4 regions of the Pseudomonas rhizozeae genome follow, and region 1 is predicted to be linked to each of the others. Evidence: predicted binding sites of a transcription regulator. Region 1 holds the regulator's gene; each other region holds the start of a gene.
What was found. The regulator FliA, encoded in region 1, starts transcription of late flagellar genes. The targets are predictions, from matches to a motif close to CTAAAGTTTNNNNNNNNNNNGCCGNTAA.
Positions count from the first base shown of each region.

Region 2: a site for FliA is predicted at 2,745-2,772, ahead of RG836_RS02920 (methyl-accepting chemotaxis protein). Genes of this name have one in related genera too.
Region 3: a site for FliA is predicted at 3,319-3,346, ahead of motA (flagellar motor stator protein MotA). Genes of this name have one in related genera too.
Region 4: a site for FliA is predicted at 3,051-3,078, ahead of RG836_RS23000 (methyl-accepting chemotaxis protein). Genes of this name have one in related genera too.

Region 1 covers NZ_JAVLSB010000020.1:79,659-84,658, reverse strand. Annotated here, with positions in the region: gene flhA (flagellar biosynthesis protein FlhA) at 1-71, shown strand, start outside; gene flhF (flagellar biosynthesis protein FlhF) at 83-1,411, shown strand; gene fleN (flagellar synthesis regulator FleN) at 1,529-2,359, shown strand; gene fliA (RNA polymerase sigma factor FliA) at 2,356-3,096, shown strand; gene RG836_RS04260 (chemotaxis response regulator CheY) at 3,263-3,634, shown strand; gene RG836_RS04255 (protein phosphatase CheZ) at 3,664-4,452, shown strand; gene RG836_RS04250 (chemotaxis protein CheA) at 4,477-5,000, shown strand, end outside.
Region 2 covers NZ_JAVLSB010000014.1:12,813-17,812, reverse strand. Annotated here, with positions in the region: gene pnuC (nicotinamide riboside transporter PnuC) at 1-158, opposite strand, end outside; gene RG836_RS02920 (methyl-accepting chemotaxis protein) at 983-2,617, opposite strand; gene RG836_RS02915 (undecaprenyl-diphosphate phosphatase) at 2,905-3,735, shown strand; gene RG836_RS02910 (DUF1294 domain-containing protein) at 3,732-4,172, shown strand; gene RG836_RS02905 (MmcQ/YjbR family DNA-binding protein) at 4,169-4,531, opposite strand; gene RG836_RS02900 (LysR substrate-binding domain-containing protein) at 4,528-5,000, opposite strand, start outside.
Region 3 covers NZ_JAVLSB010000037.1:69,732-74,731, reverse strand. Annotated here, with positions in the region: gene rsgA (small ribosomal subunit biogenesis GTPase RsgA) at 1-134, shown strand, start outside; gene RG836_RS11915 (hypothetical protein) at 497-781, shown strand; gene RG836_RS11910 (helix-turn-helix transcriptional regulator) at 781-1,299, shown strand; gene motB (flagellar motor protein MotB) at 1,349-2,395, opposite strand; gene motA (flagellar motor stator protein MotA) at 2,399-3,250, opposite strand; gene RG836_RS11895 (HDOD domain-containing protein) at 3,417-4,955, shown strand; gene RG836_RS11890 (rhodanese-like domain-containing protein) at 4,999-5,000, shown strand, end outside.
Region 4 covers NZ_JAVLSB010000064.1:83,161-88,160, forward strand. Annotated here, with positions in the region: gene RG836_RS22980 (endonuclease I family protein) at 1-190, shown strand, start outside; gene RG836_RS22985 (SPOR domain-containing protein) at 307-672, opposite strand; gene csrA (carbon storage regulator CsrA) at 923-1,117, shown strand; gene RG836_RS22995 (DUF2214 family protein) at 1,340-1,795, opposite strand; gene RG836_RS23000 (methyl-accepting chemotaxis protein) at 1,886-2,929, opposite strand; tRNA gene RG836_RS23005 (tRNA-Val) at 3,203-3,279, opposite strand; gene RG836_RS23010 (NAD(P)/FAD-dependent oxidoreductase) at 3,461-4,744, shown strand; gene RG836_RS23015 (ABC transporter substrate-binding protein) at 4,975-5,000, opposite strand, start outside.

The DNA.
Region 1 (5,000 bases):
TGCTGGCTTACCAGGAAATACCGGACAACAAGCAAGTGACCATCGTTGCGACAGTAGGGCCCAACGGCTGAGGTAGTGGTTTATGCAAGTTAAGCGTTTTTTCGCCGCCGATATGCGTCAGGCCATGAAGCTGGTTCGTGATGAGCTGGGCGCTGATGCCGCCATCATTGGCAACCGCCGCATTGCCGGTGGTGTCGAGCTGACGGCGGCGCTGGATTACAAATTGTCGGCGCTGGCCCCGCGGGTTCCTAACATGGAACTCGAGGATGAGCTGCGCAAGACTCAGTCGCGCATCGTCACCGCCCAGGCCGAACTGAGCCTGCGCAGCGATGGCGACAGTGACAAGGTCACCAACCGCCAGTTGTTCGCCGGCCTGCCGCTGACCGCTGCCGAGCCATTGATCGAACCGACCTACAACGAACCCAAGCGTCAGCCAGCCCCAGCGCCGGCCGCCGTGGGGGGCGTCGATCCGCGTGCCTTTGACTCGATGCGTTTCGAACTCAACAGCCTGCGCGAGCTGATGGAAGTGCAGCTCGGCACCCTGGCCTGGAATCAATTGCAAGGCAGCCGTCCGGCCCAGGCCAACCTGTGGCGTCGTTTGCAGCGCATTGGTCTGTCCGGGCCGTTGTCCCGCGACCTGCTGGCGATGATCACCGATATCGAAGAACCTCGTCAGGCCTGGCGCATGCTGCTGGCGCACCTGGCGCGGATGATCGCCACCCCGGAAATCGAGCCATTGGAAGAGGGCGGCGTGATTGCCATGGTCGGCCCTGCCGGCATGGGCAAGACCACCACCCTGGCCAAGCTCGCCGCCCGTTATGTGCTCAAGTACGGCGCGCAAAACATCGCGCTGGTGAGCATGGACAGCTTCCGCATTGGCGCCCAGGAACAGCTCAAGACCCTCGGCCGCATCCTTAATGTCTCGGTGACTCACGTCGATCCGGGCCAGTCGCTGGTCCAGGCACTGGAACCCTTGCTGCGCAAGCGCGTCGTATTGATCGACACGGCCGGCCTGCAAGCCAGTGACCCAGCGTTGCGCATGCAATTGGAAAGCCTGGCAGGCCGCGGGATCAGATCGAAGAATTACCTGGTTTTGGCCACCACCAGCCAGAAACAAGTGCTGACTGCCGCTTATCACAGTTACAAGCGCTGCGGGCTGGCCGGGTGCATCCTGACTAAACTGGATGAGACGGCGAGCCTGGGCGAAGTGTTGAGCCTGGCCATTACTCACGAATTACCGGTGGCCTACCTGACCGACGGCCCGCGGATCCCGGACGATCTGCACTTGCCGCGCCGGCACCAGTTGGTCAGCCGCGCGGTGAGTGTGCAAATGCAGGAAGAACCCAGCGAGGAAGCCATGGCTGACATGTTCGCTGATATCTACCACAGCCCGACCAAGCAGGTCGGCTGAGGTATTCATGAACACTTTTTGTACCTACATCGATGGTCTGCCATGCATTGTTCCATTGGTGAACGCGCAGCCAGTAATGTGGCCTCCGTCTAAGTAAGACAAGGTAAAGAAAAAAACATGGGCAGCATGCATCCCGTACAGGTGATCGCGGTGACCGGCGGCAAAGGTGGCGTCGGGAAGACTAACGTGTCAGTGAACTTGTCCCTGGCTCTAGCTGAACTTGGCCGTCGTGTCATGCTGCTGGACGCCGACCTGGGGCTGGCGAACGTCGACGTTCTGTTGGGGCTCACCCCCAAGCGGACGCTGGCGGACGTTATCGAAGGGCGCTGCGAGCTGCGTGACGTCTTGCTTCAAGGCCCCGGCGGGATTCGTATCGTGCCGGCCGCGTCCGGCACCCAGAGCATGGTGCACCTGAGCCCGGCGCAGCATGCCGGTCTGATCCAGGCGTTCAGCGACATCGGCGACAACCTTGATGTACTGGTGATCGACACCGCTGCAGGTATTGGTGACTCGGTAGTCAGTTTTGTCCGCGCGGCCCAGGAAGTGTTGCTGGTGGTGTGCGACGAACCGACCTCGATCACCGACGCCTACGCCCTGATCAAGTTGCTCAACCGCGATTACGGCATGAACCGCTTCCGCGTCCTGGCCAACATGGCCCAGAGCCCGCAAGAAGGCCGCAACCTGTTCGCCAAGTTAACCAAAGTCACCGACCGCTTCCTCGACGTCGCCCTGCAATACGTCGGCGCCGTGCCGTATGACGAAAGTGTGCGCAAGGCCGTGCAGAAACAGCGCGCGGTGTATGAAGCCTTTCCGCGTTCCAAATGCGCCTTGGCCTTCAAGGCCATTGCGCAAAAGGTCGACACCTGGCCATTGCCTGCCAACCCGCGTGGGCACCTGGAGTTTTTCGTTGAACGCCTCGTGCAACAGACGGCAGGACCCGTGCTATGACAGCCAGCGGCTACAACCTTTACAAGAAGTCGGCCCGTGATGCGCAGTACGAGTTGATCGAGCGTTACGCGCCCCTGGTCAAACGCATTGCCTACCACTTGCTGGCGCGTCTGCCGGCCAGTGTTCAGGTCGAAGACTTGATCCAGGCCGGCATGATCGGCCTGCTCGAAGTGTCGACCAAATATGACGCCAGTAAAGGCGCCAGTTTTGAAACCTACGCGGGCATTCGAATCCGCGGGGCCATGCTGGACGAGGTCCGCAAAGGGGACTGGGCGCCACGCTCGGTGCACCGCAATACCCGAATGGTCAGCGACGCGATTCGCTCAATTGAAGCTAAAACCGGTCGTGACGCTAAAGATCACGAAGTTGCGGCCGAACTCCAATTGAGTCTCGACGATTATTACGGGATTTTAAATGACACCTTGGGCAGTCGCCTGTTCAGTTTCGACGACCTCTTGCAGGACGGCGAACACGAAGGGCTGCACGAGGATGGCGCGAGTGCTCATCTCGAGCCGTCACGCGATCTGGAGGATGAACGCTTCCAGGCGGCGCTGGCGGATGCGATTGCCAATTTGCCGGAGCGTGAGCGACTGGTGTTGGCGCTGTACTACGACGAAGAGCTGAACCTCAAGGAAATCGGTGAGGTCCTGGGGGTCAGCGAATCGCGGGTCAGCCAGTTACATAGCCAGTGCGCGGCCCGTTTGCGGGGGCGTTTGGGGGAGTGGCGAGCGCGCTGAAGGCAGTGTGGGGACACTGCGAACGAGGCTGGCGGGTGCAAAAACCTGCCGGTCGCGATCTGTTGTGCTCCACGCAGCCATTGAGTGCTTTGCCAGATTGAATGAAATGGCGTGTCCAGGTGCTGGGCGCGTTTAAGTCTGCTTGGAGGTCGAATTGGACAAGAACATGAAAATCCTCATCGTTGATGACTTCTCAACGATGCGGCGGATCATAAAAAACCTGTTGCGTGACCTTGGGTTCACCAACACGGTCGAGGCTGACGATGGCACCACCGCCATTCCGGTCCTCAACAGCGGCAGCATCGACTTTCTGGTGACGGACTGGAACATGCCTGGCATGACCGGTATCGAACTGCTGCGCCACGTGCGCGCCGATGAAAAACTCAAAAGTCTCCCCGTGCTGATGGTGACCGCTGAAGCCAAGCGCGAACAGATCATCGAAGCAGCCCAGGCCGGCGTTAACGGCTATGTGGTCAAGCCTTTCACCGCCCAGGCGCTGAAAGACAAGATCGAGAAGATCTTCGAACGCATCGGTTGATCGCCACGCCACTGCGCCACGGGGGAGCTATGGAGCACAAAGAATCTTCACTGGGCGATTTTGAATCGACCCTGAAAAAACACGCGGTCGAACTGGTCGCCAGCCTTGAAAAAGGCAAGTTCGGCGACGCCGTGCAACTGATCCATGAGCTCAACCAGACCCGTGACCGCGGCCTGTATCAGGAAGTGGGCAAGCTCACCCGTGAGCTGCACAGTGCGATCGTCAATTTTCAGATTGACCCGCACATGCCGCAAGCCGAGGAAGTCTCGCAGATCACCGACGCTACCGAGCGCCTGGGCTATGTGGTCAAGCTGACCGAAGCGGCGGCGAATCGCACCATGGACCTGGTGGAAACCGCGACCCCGCTGGTCAATGCTCTGAGCACCGATGCCCAGGCCTTGAGCACCGATTGGGGCCGATTCATGCGCCGCGAAGTCGGCGCCGAAGAGTTCCGCGAGCTGGCTCGTCGCGTCGACGGTTTCCTGACGCGCAGCGCCGAGGACAACCGTGCTGTTTCCAGCAACCTCAACGACATTCTGCTGGCCCAGGATTACCAGGACCTCACCGGCCAGGTGATCAAGCGCGTGACCCAATTGGTCACCGAAGTGGAAAGCAATTTGCTCAAGCTGGTGTTGATGGCCAGCCAGGTTGATCGCTTCGCCGGGATCGAACACGACCGCGATGCGATGCTGGCTGAAAAAGATCCACAAAAACATCTCTCTCAGGGTGAAGGTCCGCAGATTCATGCCGATAAAAGAGAAGACGTTGTGTCCGGTCAGGACGATGTGGACGATTTGCTGTCCAGCCTTGGATTTTAGGTTTCTTTAGGAGCACCCCTACACATGAGCTTCGGCGCCGATGAAGAGATCCTTCAGGATTTCCTGGTTGAGGCCGGCGAGATTCTAGAGCAACTGTCCGAGCAACTGGTCGAGCTGGAAAGCCGTCCGGATGATGCGGATTTGCTCAATGCAATTTTTCGCGGTTTTCACACTGTAAAAGGGGGCGCCGGCTTCCTCCAGCTCAATGAGTTGGTGGAGTGCTGTCATATCGCCGAGAACGTGTTCGACATCCTGCGCAAGGGTGAGCGGCGCGTCGACTCGGAATTGATGGACGTGGTTCTCGAAGCACTGGACGCGGTGAACAGCATGTTCACTGAAGTCCGCGAACGTGGCCCGATCACCCCGGCCACGCCTCAATTGCTGGCGGCCCTGGCGCGTCTGGCCGAGCCGCAATCGGCTGACGAAGTGGCGCCGGCCGCTGAGGTCGAAGCGCCTGCCGCCGAAGCGGAACCGGGCGATATCACCGATAACGAATTCGAACAGTTGCTGGACTCGCTGAACGCCGTCAAGGCCCAGGCCGAGGCCCC
Region 2 (5,000 bases), on a different contig from region 1:
TGCAGCAACATGTCGGAATACAACTTCACGTCGTAAAACACCCAGCTGTACAGCAACACCATCACCAACCCGATCGGCCAGCACCAAGGGTTCTGCTTGACCGTCAACCAAACCGCAACCACGCCGAGCGCAGCAGCAAACAGTTCAAGCCCGGACATGGACGTTTCCTTGGGGGAGTGGAAGAGGGCGCGATTGTACTGTTTTTTGCGGCGAGGAGGCTTGGCACCCTTAGCCTCCGGGACCGTCTTGGCTGTCTTTCACCTCGGGTGTGAGAACAATCAGAGCTTAATTGCCTGGCCGGGACTCATCGCTGGCAAGTCGAATCGTCGCACCGCAGCTCCCACAGGGTTTTGGGACATCCGCAATTTACTCGTCAGCAGGGAAGTAGCCATCGCTGGCAAGCCCGCGATGAGGTGCACGAGCCATGGAGATGTATTGCCTCACGGGACGCCTTCGCGAGCGAGCTCGCTTCCACAAGGGGAACACGAACAATCCGAAGCCAGGTCGGCTACTAGGCCGCCTCGGCTGCTCTTGATCTGGCTTTTGCTTTTGATCTGCTCTGCCCCGTGAACCAGAGGCAGAACGCAGGTCTTGCGCAGTGGGCACCTCGGCAGGGATGCCGAGGTAGCCGCCCCCGGCCAGGGATGGCGGATGGCGGCGGGCCCACGGAGCAAGGCCGGAGTGAGGGAATGCCGAGCCTTAGCGAGGCACCGAATGGAGGGGATTAAAGCGCTTGGTTACTTGGCGCTTTTCCAAGTAACCCGCTGTAAGAGCGGAACCCATATCAGCCTTCACAAAAGAAATGGATATGTACACCTGCAAAATCTCTAGTGGCTGATAAAAAGTCATCGCTGGCAAGCCAGGCTCCCACAGTGTTTGGGGACATCCGCGATTTCCTCGTCAGCACGAAAATAGCCTTCGTCGGAACGCCGCTCGGAGCCGGCTCGCTCCCACAAGGGAACACCACAGCCCGGCTACCGCATCAAACCCGGAACTGGCGCAGCAACCCGTTCAACTGCTCGCTCAAGTCCTTCAACCGTACACTGGCCACGCTCGACTGTTCCGCCGCCAGCGCGGTGCTGTGGGACAGGCCGGCGGCCTGGGTGACGTTTTGGTTGATGTCCTCCACCACATGCGCCTGTTGCAGCGTCGCGCTGGCAATCGAGGTGTTGAGGCCATTGAGATTGCGCAACGCCTGGCCAATCGCATTCAAACTGGCGCCGGCCAGGCCGGCCTGTTCGATGGTCAGTTGCGAGGCGCGGCTGCTGTCGCCGATCACCTTGACCGCTGCCTCAGAATGATTCTGCAAGCGCTCGATCATTGCCTGGATTTCCGCCGTGGATTTCTGCGTGCGCTGCGCCAACAGCCGCACTTCATCGGCTACCACCGCAAAACCACGGCCTTGCTCGCCGGCACGGGCGGCTTCAATCGCGGCGTTCAGCGCCAGCAGGTTGGTCTGCTCGGCAATCGAACGGATCACCTCCAGCACCGTGCCGATCTGCGTGCTTTCCGCAGCCAGGGTGCGAATCACCTCCACCGCTTGATCGATGGTCCCCGAAAGCTTGTCGATCTGCTGCAGGCTGCTGTCGATGTTGATCTGGCCCTGCTGCGCCTGGGATTCGGCATCGCGCATTTCGCTGGCGGCCTGCTCGGCGTTCTTCGCCACGTCCTGCACGCCGTAGGTCACCTCGTTGATCGCAGTGGCTACCAGCTCCATTTGCTGCGATTGCTGGTGGCTGCGCTGCTGGGCCTGCAAGGCGTCGTTGCCCAGGTCACTGGACGACTGGCCCAAAGCGCTGGCTGAAGTCTGCAACTGGCTGACCACCAGGCGCAGCTTTTCGGTAAAGGCATTGAAGTGCCGCGCCAGTTGCGTCACTTCATCCTGGCCGTGGGTGTCGAGGCTGCGGGTCAGGTCACTTTCGCCGCTGGCAATATTGGCCATGGCGTTGACAGTTTCCTGCAACGGCCGAACGATGCTGCGGGCGATCAACACCACCAGCAGCGCCATGATCAACGCGATCACCAGGCCGACCGCCGAGGCTTTCCACACTTGCGCCTTGAACTCGGCCTGGGTGTCGTCGATATACACCCCGGAACCGATGATCCAGCCCCAGGGTTCGAACAGTTTGACGTAGGAGGTTTTCTCCACCGGCGCCTCGGCACCGGGTTTCGGCCAGCGGTAGTCGACCATGCCGGCGCCCTTGGCCTTGGCTATGACCACCATTTCGTTGAACACTGCAAAGCCGTCCGGATCACGGATCGCCGAAAGGTTCTGGCCTTCGAGCTTGGCGTTGACCGGGTGCATGACCATGACCGGTGTCAGGTCGTTGATCCAGAAGTATTCGTTCTGGTCGTAGCGCAAGCCACGCACCGCGCTCAACGCTTGCTTCTGCGCCGCATCGCGACTCAGGGTGCCGGCGGTTTCCAGGCCATGGTAATACGCGAGAATGCCGCTGGCGGTCTGCACCACATGCTGGGTTTTCTGCGCCTTGGCGTAATACAGGTCGTCGTGAATCTGCTTGAGCATCAACACGCCCAACGTCAAAAGCATCACGACGGCCACAATCAGTATCAGCCACAAGCGTCGGCTGATCGACACACTGCGCAAGCTGTTCATAACGCTGTCACCTCGGTTTCTTGTTCTGGTAATAAAAGACCACCAGCATCCAACCACGCTTCGCGGTGCGGGCCTATGCGACCCAAGTCCAATTACGCCGCAGCGTTAATCGGGCATGTCTGATAGGATCTCGGCCCCGCGCGCCAAAACCTGAATCCAAGTTGATTTTTCACGGAATTTTTACCGTTTCGTGTGGATCCTGCGCGCGGCAATTCAGCTCGAACAACAGGCTGGCATTAAACAATATCGATGGGGCCTGCCGCCGCGCAGCGCTTCTTGGGGGATTGATGGATCTTTGGACCGCCGTGCAGGCACTTATTCTTGGCATTGTGGAAGGGCTGACGGAGTTTTTGCCGATTTCCAGTACCGGGCACCAGATTATCGTCGCTGACTTGCTTGAGTTCGGCGGCGAACGGGCGATGGCGTTCAACATCATTATTCAATTGGGCGCCATTCTCGCTGTGGTCTGGGAGTTCCGGAAGAAGATCTTTGACGTGGTGATTGGCTTGCCGACCCAGCCAAGCGCCCGGCGCTTTACCGCAAACCTGCTGATCGCCTTCCTGCCGGCCGTAGTGCTTGGGGTGATTTTCGCCGACTTGATCCATGAATACCTGTTTAACCCGATCACCGTGGCTGCCGCGCTGGTCATCGGCGGGATCATCATGCTGTGGGCCGAACAGCGCCAGCACGAAGTGCACGCCGAAAGCGTCGACGACATCACCTGGAAAGACGCGCTGAAAGTCGGCTTCGCCCAGTGCCTGGCGATGATCCCCGGCACCTCGCGGTCCGGCTCGACCATCATCGGCGGCTTGCTGTTTGGCCTGTCGCGCAAAACCGCCACCGAGTTTTCTTTCTTCCTGGCAATGCCAACCATGGTCGGTGCGGCGGTGTACTCGGGCTATAAGTACCGCGAGCTGTTCGTCCCGGCGGATTTCCCGGTGTTCGCAATCGGCTTTGTCACCGCGTTCATCTTCGCCATGATTGCGGTCAAGGGGCTGCTCAAGTTCATCGCCAGCCATAGCTACGCGGCATTCGCCTGGTATCGCATTGCGTTTGGCCTGCTGATCCTCGCTACCTGGCAGTTCGGCTGGGTCGACTGGTCCGCCGCGCAACCATGAGTGACGCCAGCGCCCGGCGCCGTCCCGAGCGCCCGTCCGGCCGCAACGCCGGCGGGTCGATTCAGCACCTGCGCCTGAAACTGCTGATCTTCGTCCTGCTCTGCGCCTTGCCGCTGGGCGGCTCGGTGCTGCTGTGGCTGCGCCAGGGCACGCCCATGGCGTTGGCAGCCTACGGCGTAGTCAGCGTGGTCGCGTTTGTGCTGTATTGGAGCGATAAGCGTAAGGCGCAGACCGCCCGCTGGCGCACCCCGGAGAACGTCCTGCACGCCCTGGAAGCCGCCGGTGGCTGGCCCGGTGCGTTGCTGGCGCAGCAGGTGTTCCGGCACAAAACCCGCAAAGTCTCGTTCCAACTGGTGTTCTGGCTGATTGTGTTGGCGCACCAAGTGTTCTGGATTGATCAACTGTTCCTCGGCGCACACCTGCTGGCGTTGTTCTAGAGCAGCAGGCCGACCTGGGTTTTCTTCGGCAACTTGCTCACCACCAATTGGTGCGAGCGCTGCAGCAGACCGCGCAACTCGTCAGCGCCGAGCGGGTAGGGCGTGTTCATGATGATCCACTGCGCCCGCGCCAGATACGGCGCCGGGTGGATGCCGGGGCGGTCGCAGTGGCCGAGGAACAAATCCTTGTCGACCTTGAGCGCCAGCGACTCACCGCGCAGGTTTTGCAAGGCGAACATTTTGCTGCCGGCAATCGAAAACACCCGCACACCGCCCCATTTATAGTCCTCCCGCGCGCCAGGCAGGCTCAGGCAAAACTCGGCGACGTCCGCTTCGTTGAGTTTTTTCTTCACGGTCATAGCCGGCGCTCTCCACAGCCTTCGAAGGTTTCAACCAAGTGATCGATCCAGGCGCGCACCGCCGGCAAAACGCCGCGCCGATGCGGGTACACCGCTTGCAGCCAGCCGCCGGGCAGCGACCACTCAGGCAGCAACTGCACCAGGCCACCGTTGGCCAGTTCTTCCTCGCAATACATCATCGGCAGCGGGGTGAAACCGTGGCCGGCGAGGGCGCTGGCTTTGCGCACGATGAAATCGTCAATGCCCAGCCGCGCCTCCATCACCAGGTCAGCGCTTTTGCCCTTTTGATCAAGCATGCGCAGGTGCACCATGCGATCGGCCTCCAGCGCGCCGAGCACCGGCACACCTTTGAGGTCATCGGGATGAGCAATGTTGCGACCTTCGAGGAAAGCGGGGCTGGCCACCAGTAGCATTTGCGCCTGGCGCAGCCGTCGAGTCACCAGCAGCGGGTCTTCATCGCCTTGTTCAC
Region 3 (5,000 bases), on a different contig from region 1:
GCTTCCGCGATTGCAAACACGACCGCGAACCCGGCTGCGCCCTGCTCAAAGCCCTCGAAGACGGTCGCGTCCAGCAGCAACGCATGAACAGCTACCGCTCGATCATCGCCAGCCTGCCGGAAACCAGTTACTAAACCGAGCGTCTGGCGTCTCTAATCGAAGAGGCGCCGGGCTCAGGTTTCACCTCCCAAGCTCCCGCCACATCCGCGATGTAAGACTGCGGCATCCCCTTCCGCAGGACATTTCTCTTTATTCGCACAGGCCTTGTCAGCGCCATATCACTGATTAGATTCGAGCCCTCTGCACACTTGTGCGCAATCGAGGGACAAACATGCGAGACATCTACTCATCTATCCGTTGTTCGAATAGCCACTTCCAGGCCAACACCTTACGCCTGAAAACAGCGCAATCCCATGCCATCTAAATTAGCCCGACGATCCCAAAAAAGGTTGTCACTTGACAACCTGTAAGCTCATTTCGATACTGGAGCACATCAATGACGAGACCCTCCCATTCTAAAAAGGAGGTTGAGCAAGCACTCAGGCATGCTGAATCGCAAGGCTGGAGAGTGGAAGTCGGCGGTTCCCATTGCTGGGGTAAGCTCTATTGCCCTTACAACGACAATGAATGCCGCTGTGGAGAGTTTTGCATCGCCAGCGTCTGGAGTACGCCAAAAAATCCAGGCAATTTTGCGAAACAGTTAGTACGGGTGGTGAACAACTGCACAGCGCACCGTGCCAGGGAGGCAAAGGGGAAACACGTGGAAGTGGAGGAAAAATGATGGAATATGTTTTTACGTTGAAGTATCAACTCGCGACTGAAGATCAGGACACGGACTCGCTCGTCGAGCGCTTGGGTGACGGAGGTTGTGACGATGCGCTCATCGGCATAGGTCAGCCTGGCCGACTGGCACTGGAGTTTGTTCGCGAAGCTGCATCAGCGCAGGAGGCAGTCAACAGCGCGTTGCGGGATGTTCAAATCGCCAGCCCGGGCGCGCGCCTGATTGAGGTAACTCCGGATCTGGTCGGTTTGACAGATGTTGCAGAGATAATGGGCGTGTCGCGTCAAAACATGCGCAAGCTCATGCTTGCCCATCCCACCAGTTTCCCGGTGCCAGTTCATGAAGGCAGCTCTTCAATTTGGCATCTTGCAGAAGTCATGTGCTGGATGCAGTCCCGCGGAACCTACACCTTGGCTCAAAACGTACTGGATGTTGCTTGCATCGCGATGCAAGTAAATATCTCCAAGGAATATCAGCGAGTCTCAGAGAAGTACCAAACCCCACTGATCTTCGCCTGACAAGTTAACCGACAAAAAAAGCCGACATCACTGTCGGCTTTTTTGCTTTTTACGGTTTCGGCGCTTCTGCCGGTTTGGCGGGGTCGCCCGGCTTGGGCGCCGGGTCGTCGAACAGGTTGAGGCGTTCGCGCAATTCGTGGGCCGGGACCGGTTGTTGATCGGCCGGCAGTGCGTTTGGATCGACCGGTGTATCGCCAGGTGCGGCGGCGCCAGAATCTGGCGTGGCTGCCGGGGCATCGTGGTTGACACTTTGCGAACCTTCGATCGCGGCTTGGGCTTTCTTGGTCAGGACCACAATGTCGATACGGCGGTTGACCGGGTTGAACGGGTGCTCGCGGTCGAACAGCACCGACGAGGCATAGCCCACCACCCGCGCCACTTGCGCATCCGGGTAGCTGCCCGCCACCAGCGCCCGGCGTGCGGCGTTCGCGCGGTTGGCCGAGAGTTCCCAGTTGCCGTACTCACCGCTGCCGGTATACGGCTTGGCATCGGTGTGGCCGCTGATGCTGATCTTGTTCGGCACCGCTTTGATGGTGTCGGCCATGGCCAGCAGGATGTCTTCGAAGTACGGCTTCAGGCGTGCGCTGCCGGAGTCGAACATCGGCCGGTTCTCGGCGTCGCGAATCTGGATGCGCAAACCGTTCGGCGTGATCTCGAACAGGATCTGGTCCTTGAACTTCTGCAGTTGCGGGTTCTCTTCCACCTTGTTCTGCAGTTCTTGCAGGAGCAATTCCAGGCGTTCCTTTTCGACCATCTCGGCCATGCCTTCGGCCTGTTCGGCGTCGACCGTCACTTTGTCCGGCTGCGGCTGGGATTTCACCTCGGGGTTGAGGGTGTTCTCCGGTGCCAGGGTCGGGCTGCCGCCGAGGTCGATGATGTAAGGCGTGCCGCTCTCGGAGAAACCGACCGGGTCCTTGAAGTAACCGGCGATGGCGATCTTCTGTTCCGGGGTGGCCGTGGACAGCAGCCACAGCACCAGGAAGAACGCCATCATCGCCGTGGCGAAGTCGGCGAAGGCGATTTTCCACGCGCCCCCGTGATGCCCGCCCGCGTATTTTTTTACGCGCTTGATAATGATCGGCTGGTTATTTTCCATGACTTAACGACCGCGAACCGCTTGTTCCAGCTCAGCAAAGCTCGGGCGATGCGCCGGGTACAGAACCTTGCGCCCGAACTCTACCGCCAGCGACGGCGGCATGCCGGAAGCCGAAGCCACCAGCGACGCCTTGATCGCTTCGTAGATGTTCAGCTCTTCCTTGGCGTCGTGGGCCAGGGAATGCGCCAGCGGGCCGAAGAAACCGTAGGCCGCCAGAATACCGAAGAAGGTCCCCACCAACGCCGCACCGACGTGCAGGCCGATAGACGCCTGGTCACCCTCGCCCAGAGACGCCATGGTCACTACGATACCCAGTACTGCCGCGACGATACCGAAACCCGGCATGCCGTCGGCAATGCCATTCACGGCGTGGGACGGGTGATCGAGGTCTTCTTTGAGGCTGGTCAGCTCCATGTCGAACAAGCCTTCGAGCTCGTGGGGCGCCATGTTGCCGGACGACATGATGCGCAAGTAATCGCAGACGAACGCGGTCATGCGTTCATCCTTGAGCACCGCCGGGTACTTGGCGAAGATCGGGCTCGCGGCGGCATCTTCGATGTCGCCCTCGATCGCCATCATGCCTTCGCGGCGGCTCTTGTTGAGGATCTCGTAAATCAGCCCCAGCACTTCCAGGTAGAACGTGTGGGAAAAACGCGAACCGAACATGCTCAGGGACTTCTTGAGCACATGCATGGTCATGTAGCCGGGGTTCGCCTGCAGGAATGCACCCAGTGCGGCACCGCCGATAATCAGCACTTCGAAAGGCTGGATCAGAGCGGCAATCTTGCCGTGGGAGAGCACGTATCCGCCGAGCACGCTCGCGAATACGACGATGATGCCGATAATTTTAGCCATAGGTAGGAGAGCACTTACTGAGTCGGGTTCAAGGTCATATTCGGAAGTTAAAAAATCTCTTCTTCTACTTATCGGCAAAACTGCGCCAGACTATAGCCAGTTCCGGCGAAAAGCCAATTTGCCCCGTTCCGGGCGCTGATCCAGCAGACGATGACCGCCTCCCACCATGGCTAATGAAACGAACGTCACCTCTGTAAAACCGAACACGATTGAAGGCTGGGTCAAGCTGCTCGACGGGGTTCGCTTGCCGGTTCCGCAATCGAGTCATGACCGGGTTTGCCGGGCGATCGCCAACAATCGCAGCTCGATGCGCGACATCGCCGACCTCATGCAAGACAGCCCCGCGCTGGCCTTGAGCGTGATTCGCGAAGCCAACCAGCACACTCACGGCAGCATGACCGAGCCAGCGGAAAACCTCGAAGTGGCGCTCAATCGCCTGGGCCTCAAGCGCACCGAAGTGCTGCTCGCGCGCCTGCCCGCCCAGCCCGACGGCGATATCCCGAAAGCCCTGCGCCATTTACAGATGATCAGCCAGCACGCCACGCAACAGGCGAACGGTTTTTTTGCCGGACGCCTGGCCCGGCTGTGGCAGGACATTCACTGGGGCAGCCTGTTGTTTCTCTCGCCGCTGTGGCCGATGGCCCTGGCTCATCCGCAACTGCTGGAAGAGTGGGAACTGCGGGTGATCCACAAAGGCGAACGGGCGAGCAAGGTCGAGAGGCAATTGTTCGGCGTCAGCCTGCTGAAGATTTGCGAAGCCATGGTCAACCAGTGGCGCTTGCCGATCTGGGTCCAGCAAGGCTATCGGCTGCTGCTCAGCGAACAGCGCGAACTGGTGAAAGTGCTGCGCATCGCCCGCGACAGCGAGCATCCGCTGCGCCAGCAAAATCGCCTCGACGATGACCCGACGCTGCGTCGCTGGCTCAACCAGCCGGCCAACACAGTGCTGCTGGCCAACGGCCTGGCATTGTCGGCGCAGCAGGCTTGGGACAGCCCGCACAGCGAGCGCTGGCAGTACCTCACCAGCCTCTATTTGCAGATGTCGATGGACGAGGTGCAGCAGCAATTGCACCAACAGGCCGCCATCAGCGCCCGCCATCACGCCATGCCCGATTTGTGGCACCCGGCGCAGTCGCTGATCTGGCCCTGGGGCACGCGGCGCGTTCACAGTGGCCTGTTGCCGGCGGCCGCCCCCAACACCGACGACCTCGCCCACTGGCGCAAGCAGTGCGCGCAACTGTTGGCGGAACCGAGCCGCTTCAGTAACGCCATGCACCTGACCACGGCGGCGCGCGATGCCTTGGTCGCGTGCGGTATGCGCCGGGTGATGTTGCTGATGATCGACCGTAATCAAACGCACCTGCGGGTGCATTCACACGCCGGGCTGCCGGCGGAAACCGCCAGCCTGAAAATCCCGGTGGGCAAAAGTACGGTGCTGCAGCGGCTGCTGGCGCAGCAGGCGCAGGTGCGCCTGACGCCGGCCAACAACGCGCAATTTTCCGCGCTGCTGCCAGCGAGTCTGCGCGGGCTATTCGGCGGCGAACATTTGCTGTTGCGCTCGCTGGTCAATAACGACCGGGTGGTGATGCTGGTGGTCGCCGATCAGGGCGGTGGGCCGTTTTCGGAGATCACCGTGCAGGCCTTCGGCAAAACCGCGCAGTGCATCGAGAGAGCGCTGCACAGCTTTACCAATCGCAGCCACTGACGCTTGCGTTACAATCCGCCTCTTTGTGCTCTGGAGACCTCACAT
Region 4 (5,000 bases), on a different contig from region 1:
GCGCACTTACTTCTACATGAGCAAGCAATACGGTCTGAAACTGTCCCGCCAGGACCGCCAACTCTATGAAGCCTGGAACAAAACCTATCCGGTCGAGGCTTGGGAGCGACAGCGTAACCAAAGCGTTGCCTGTGTGATGGGACGCGGCAACGAGTTTGTCGGCCCGGTGAATTTGAAGGCCTGTGGCTGAGCAGGCCAAGCCGAAAAAAAAGGCCTGATCAGTGATGAACAGAGCCTTTTTATTGGTGGAGTCGGGGTATCGCGATCAGCCGGCGATCCCAAGCAACAGCGCGCTCCTGAAATGCGTTACGGCGCTGCGGGACGCTCCACCACCAACGATTCGATGTTCTGTTTTTTCGCACGAACCAACGCCGCCGTCAGTTCGACTTGTCGCGCTTCGGCCTCAGCCTTGGTGTTGAACGGCCCCACCAGTATGCGCACCTTGCCATTTTCGGTGACCACGTTGGAGACAAAGCTGTGCTCGATCAACCAGCCGCTCAGGTCGCTGACTGCCTGGGGAGTAACCCCGCGCACTTCCAGGTCCCACAATGGACCTGCGGCCACGGCCGGCGCTGAAACCGTTGCGTTAGAGGCCTTGCGAGCTTCAACCTGCTTGCCTTCACCGCATCCCGCCAGTGCCAGTACTGCAATTACCACGGCCATTTTGCGCACAGCGTTTTCCTCTGAAAGCCAAAAATCGCGATTTTATCACTCGCGCGCACTTGATGAGTGCGACAAAACGGCCACAAAACAACGAGAATGATGATGTGCGGCGCTGTATAGTTGCGCCTTGGGAATTAATGCAGCGTCTGCGCGTCAGAATGAGGCACCCACAACATGACAACTGGCATTAATCTATACAGACCACCGACCTCTGCACTTTTTGAATCAGGTGCCCTACCACGCAATCAAGGAGAAGACCATGCTGATACTCACCCGCAAAGTCGGTGAAAGCATAAACATCGGTGATGACATTACGATCACCATTCTGGGCGTGAGCGGCCAGCAAGTCAGGATTGGCATCAACGCCCCGAAAAACGTTGCGGTGCATCGCGAAGAAATCTACCAACGCATTCAGGCCGGCCTCACTGCCCCCGACAAGCCGAACACTCCCTGAATCCCGTTGCAGTCAGTAGCCAGCCCTTGCGCCCCAGAGCATGGCTGGCTAAAGATTCAAGCCCCCTCTCCCCTTGTGACTCCCGTTCGCCCCCTCCTTCTCGATGGATCCAAATATCGGCTTTCCAAATCGCAAACAGCGCGGTAACAACTTGGAACCGATACTAACTATCCCCATCATGATTCGCTGTAAGACGATTCGTTTTAACCACTGAGAAATCGCCTATCCGAAACTGAATCCCCGCGCCATGCCCGTGGCCGCCACGACCATCAGCATCATCAGCAACGCCTGGCTATGGCTGATCCGCGCGTAGATCTTCGCCCGGCCTGCCTCAATCGCCTTGCCGCGACCCAGTGCAATCCGCCATTTGATCAGGGTGATCATGGGCATTATTTCCAGCAACAGAATGAGCGCGAACAGCGTCATCTTCAGGTGAAACAACGGCTGATACAGGTAATACTCCGTGCCTTTTTCGTACCCACCAAAGGCGCGCATCCCACCGCTGACCAGCAAAATTACCGCAGAGATGCCCCACAGGTTGTCGGCGAGCAACACGCTGCGCGCCTGCGCCGTTCCGGCGGCCAATCGACTGAACGCCGTGCCACGATTGAGCACCGCCCAGAATCCCAGGGCGAACGCCAACAAATGAATTGCAGCCAAAGACCAATGAGCAAGCATCGCGCGGCTTCCTTCAGGCTAGGATTTTGATTGAGCTGTCAGTAGTAGCCCAAAAAGCGCGCGCGTGCCGGTGCCTCGCCAAAGGTCCTGCTACGAATCAATGGCCGGCAGTTGCTGCTCGATGACACCGAGCCAGCCCATGCCGGGATAGGTCTCGAACCCGGGCGTCATGGCATAGGCCTGAATGTGGTTTTCGCTCAGGGAGCTGTAACCGTTGGGCTGCCCGGCCTTGGGCCGTAATTCAATGCTCTCGCCCAGATGACTCTGCGCGTCAGAGCTAGCAATGATCCGGTGCTTGGCGTCGACCATCATCACTCGACTTCTAGCACGCTCCTCGTCACTCAGGCGCACTCCGTTGATGACCGAATCGGCCTGGCTCTTCCAGTCGAACATAATCCCGATCACCCCAATCACCGGCGCCTGCTTGCCCGTCTTGCCGCGCACCGCCGCACTGAACGCACAGGTTTGCGCGCCATTGAGCAGCGGCTCGACCGCCACTTCGCCGGCAAAATACTGATCGCCTGATGAATGTCGCAGCGCTTGCTTGAACCACGGCGCCTCGGCGACGTTGGCGCCGATGACTTTATCAAAGGTCCCGGCCCGCCCCGACGCGATGACCTGCCCATTGAGGTCGGCCACCCAGATGTCCAGGTACACGGTGTAGCTGTCGAGAATGATCCCCAAGCGCTCACTGGCATGGACACAGCTTTGCGGCGTTTGATTGATCAGCAGATCCACCAGCGATGCATCCGTCGCCCACCAGCGTACGTCACAGGTGCGCTCGTACAGGTTGCGGTCGATGATCTCGATCAAATTCAAGGACAAATCCGCCAGCCGCTGCCCACGTACATCAAAGCACATGCTGCGGCCTAGATCAGTCAACTCGTTGACCGACACCTGCAAGTCTTCGGTGAGGCCGCTGGCGATTTTTGAAATACGTTCAGAGATATTTTTGACTTCTTCGGCCACCACCGAAAAACCCAACCCGGCTTTGCCGGCATGCGCCGCTTCGATCAGCGCATTGATGGCCAGCAATCGGGTCTGGCGAGTGATCATTTGTATGTCACTGACGCCGCGATTGGCGAGTGATTCCACTTCCCGTGAAAGGGTGACGATCCGTTCAGGCTCGATCATTATTTTCGACTTCAAAGAGTGATGAGGGCGGCAGCGCTTAAACATCCATGAGCAAAAAAGTACGAAAAAAGCAGGCTATTGGTTGCCTTTGAAAGTCGGAAGTTTGGACTTCCGTTCTAATTCATCGGCTGATGTCATCGTGCCTTTAGCGGCACCCGAAAAAGACGTGGAATCGATAGAGATGCCCAAGGCTTTGGCAAATTCCACACGCAACAAAAAAGGGCCCACCTTTCGGTGAGCCCTTCTAGACCGCCCAGCAGAGCGGATTTTGTTTGGTAGGCGCGATTGGACTCGAACCAACGACCCCCACCATGTCAAGGTGGTGCTCTAACCAACTGAGCTACGTGCCTGCTGTGAGGCGGCATTCTACGGAATTCCAAAAAGGTGTCAACACCTTTTTTGGGCTAACCCTATGAATATGCAAAATATTTAATTGCGTTGGCGGGCCGGAAAATCCGGCTGGCTGGCGGAGGATTTTTTTCTCGGGTAGGATCGGCGCACTCGTAAAATATATTAAACAGAGGCTGCAGGATGGCGAACACTCCCTACCCCGAATCCTATTACGCCGCGTCCGCCAATGCGGTGCCGCCGCGCCCGGCACTGCAAGACGACGTCGAGACCGATGTCTGCGTGATCGGCGCGGGCTACACCGGGCTGTCGTCGGCACTGTTCCTGCTGGAAAGCGGCTTTCGCGTCACCGTGCTAGAAGCGGCCAAGGTCGGCTTTGGCGCGTCAGGGCGCAATGGCGGGCAAATCGTTAACAGCTACAGCCGTGACATCGACGTGATCGAGCGCAGCGTCGGCCCCAGGCAGGCGCAGCTGTTGGGGCAGATGGCGTTCGAGGGCGGCCGGATCATTCGCGAGCGAGTCGCCAAGTACAACATCCAGTGCGACCTGAAGGACGGCGGCGTGTTTGCCGCGATCACTCCCAAGCAAATGGGTCATCTCGAATCCCAAAAACGCTTGTGGGAACGCTTCGGCCACACGCAACTGGAGCTGCTGGACCAGCAGCGCGTCCGCGAGGTCGTGGCGTGCGACCAGTACGTCGGCGGCATGCTCGACATGAGCGGCGGGCACATTCATCCGCTCAACCTGGCCCTCGGTGAGGCCGCTGCCGTCGAGTCCTTGGGCGGCACTATTTATGAGCAATCGCCGGCGGTGCGCATCGAGCGCGGTGCCAATCCGGTGGTGCACACGCCTCAGGGCAAGGTCAGGGCCAAGTTCATCATCGTTGCCGGCAACGCCTACCTCGGTAATTTGGTGCCGGAACTGGCGGCCAAGTCGATGCCGTGCGGCACGCAAGTGATCACTACCGAACCCTTGGGTGAAGAACTAGCGAAGGCGTTGTTGCCTCAGGACTATTGCGTCGAAGACTGCAACTACTTGCTCGACTACTACCGACTGACCAGCGACAAGCGCCTTATCTTCGGCGGTGGCGTGGTTTACGGCGCTCGGGACCCGGCGAACATCGAAGCGATCATTCGCCCGAAAATGCTCAAGGCCTTTCCACAACTCAAGGACGTAAAGATTGATTACGCCTGGACCGGAAATTTCCTGCTGACTCTGTCGCGTCTCCCGCAGGTCGGGCGCCTCGGCGACAACATTTATTACTCCCAGGGTTGCAGCGGCCATGGCGTTACCTACACGCACCTGGCTGGCAAGGTGCTGGCCGAGGCACTACGGGGCCAGGCCCAGCGCTTCGATGCGTTTGCCGACTTGCCACATTACCCCTTCCCCGGCGGGCAACTGTTGCGCACGCCGTTCGCGGCCTTGGGCGCTTGGTATTACGGGCTGCGAGACAAGTTGGGTTACTGACCGCTAAACGTAACAAGCGCCACATCCCGTGTTCCACTTTTAAGGGCAGAACGCGCCGAAGAAGTTGCGCGCGTTTATCGACTGTCTCAAGACGGAGCTCCAATCGCCCCCCCCCTTGTCTGGAGCCGACCGACAACCAGGCCGGCGCCCATAAACGTCAGCGCCCGGCCCTATCCGCTGCCATCAGTGCGCACGGGGCTCAGCCGGTAGTGGATCCGCGCGCAACGCTGTTACTTGAGGCCGACGCCATAAAACG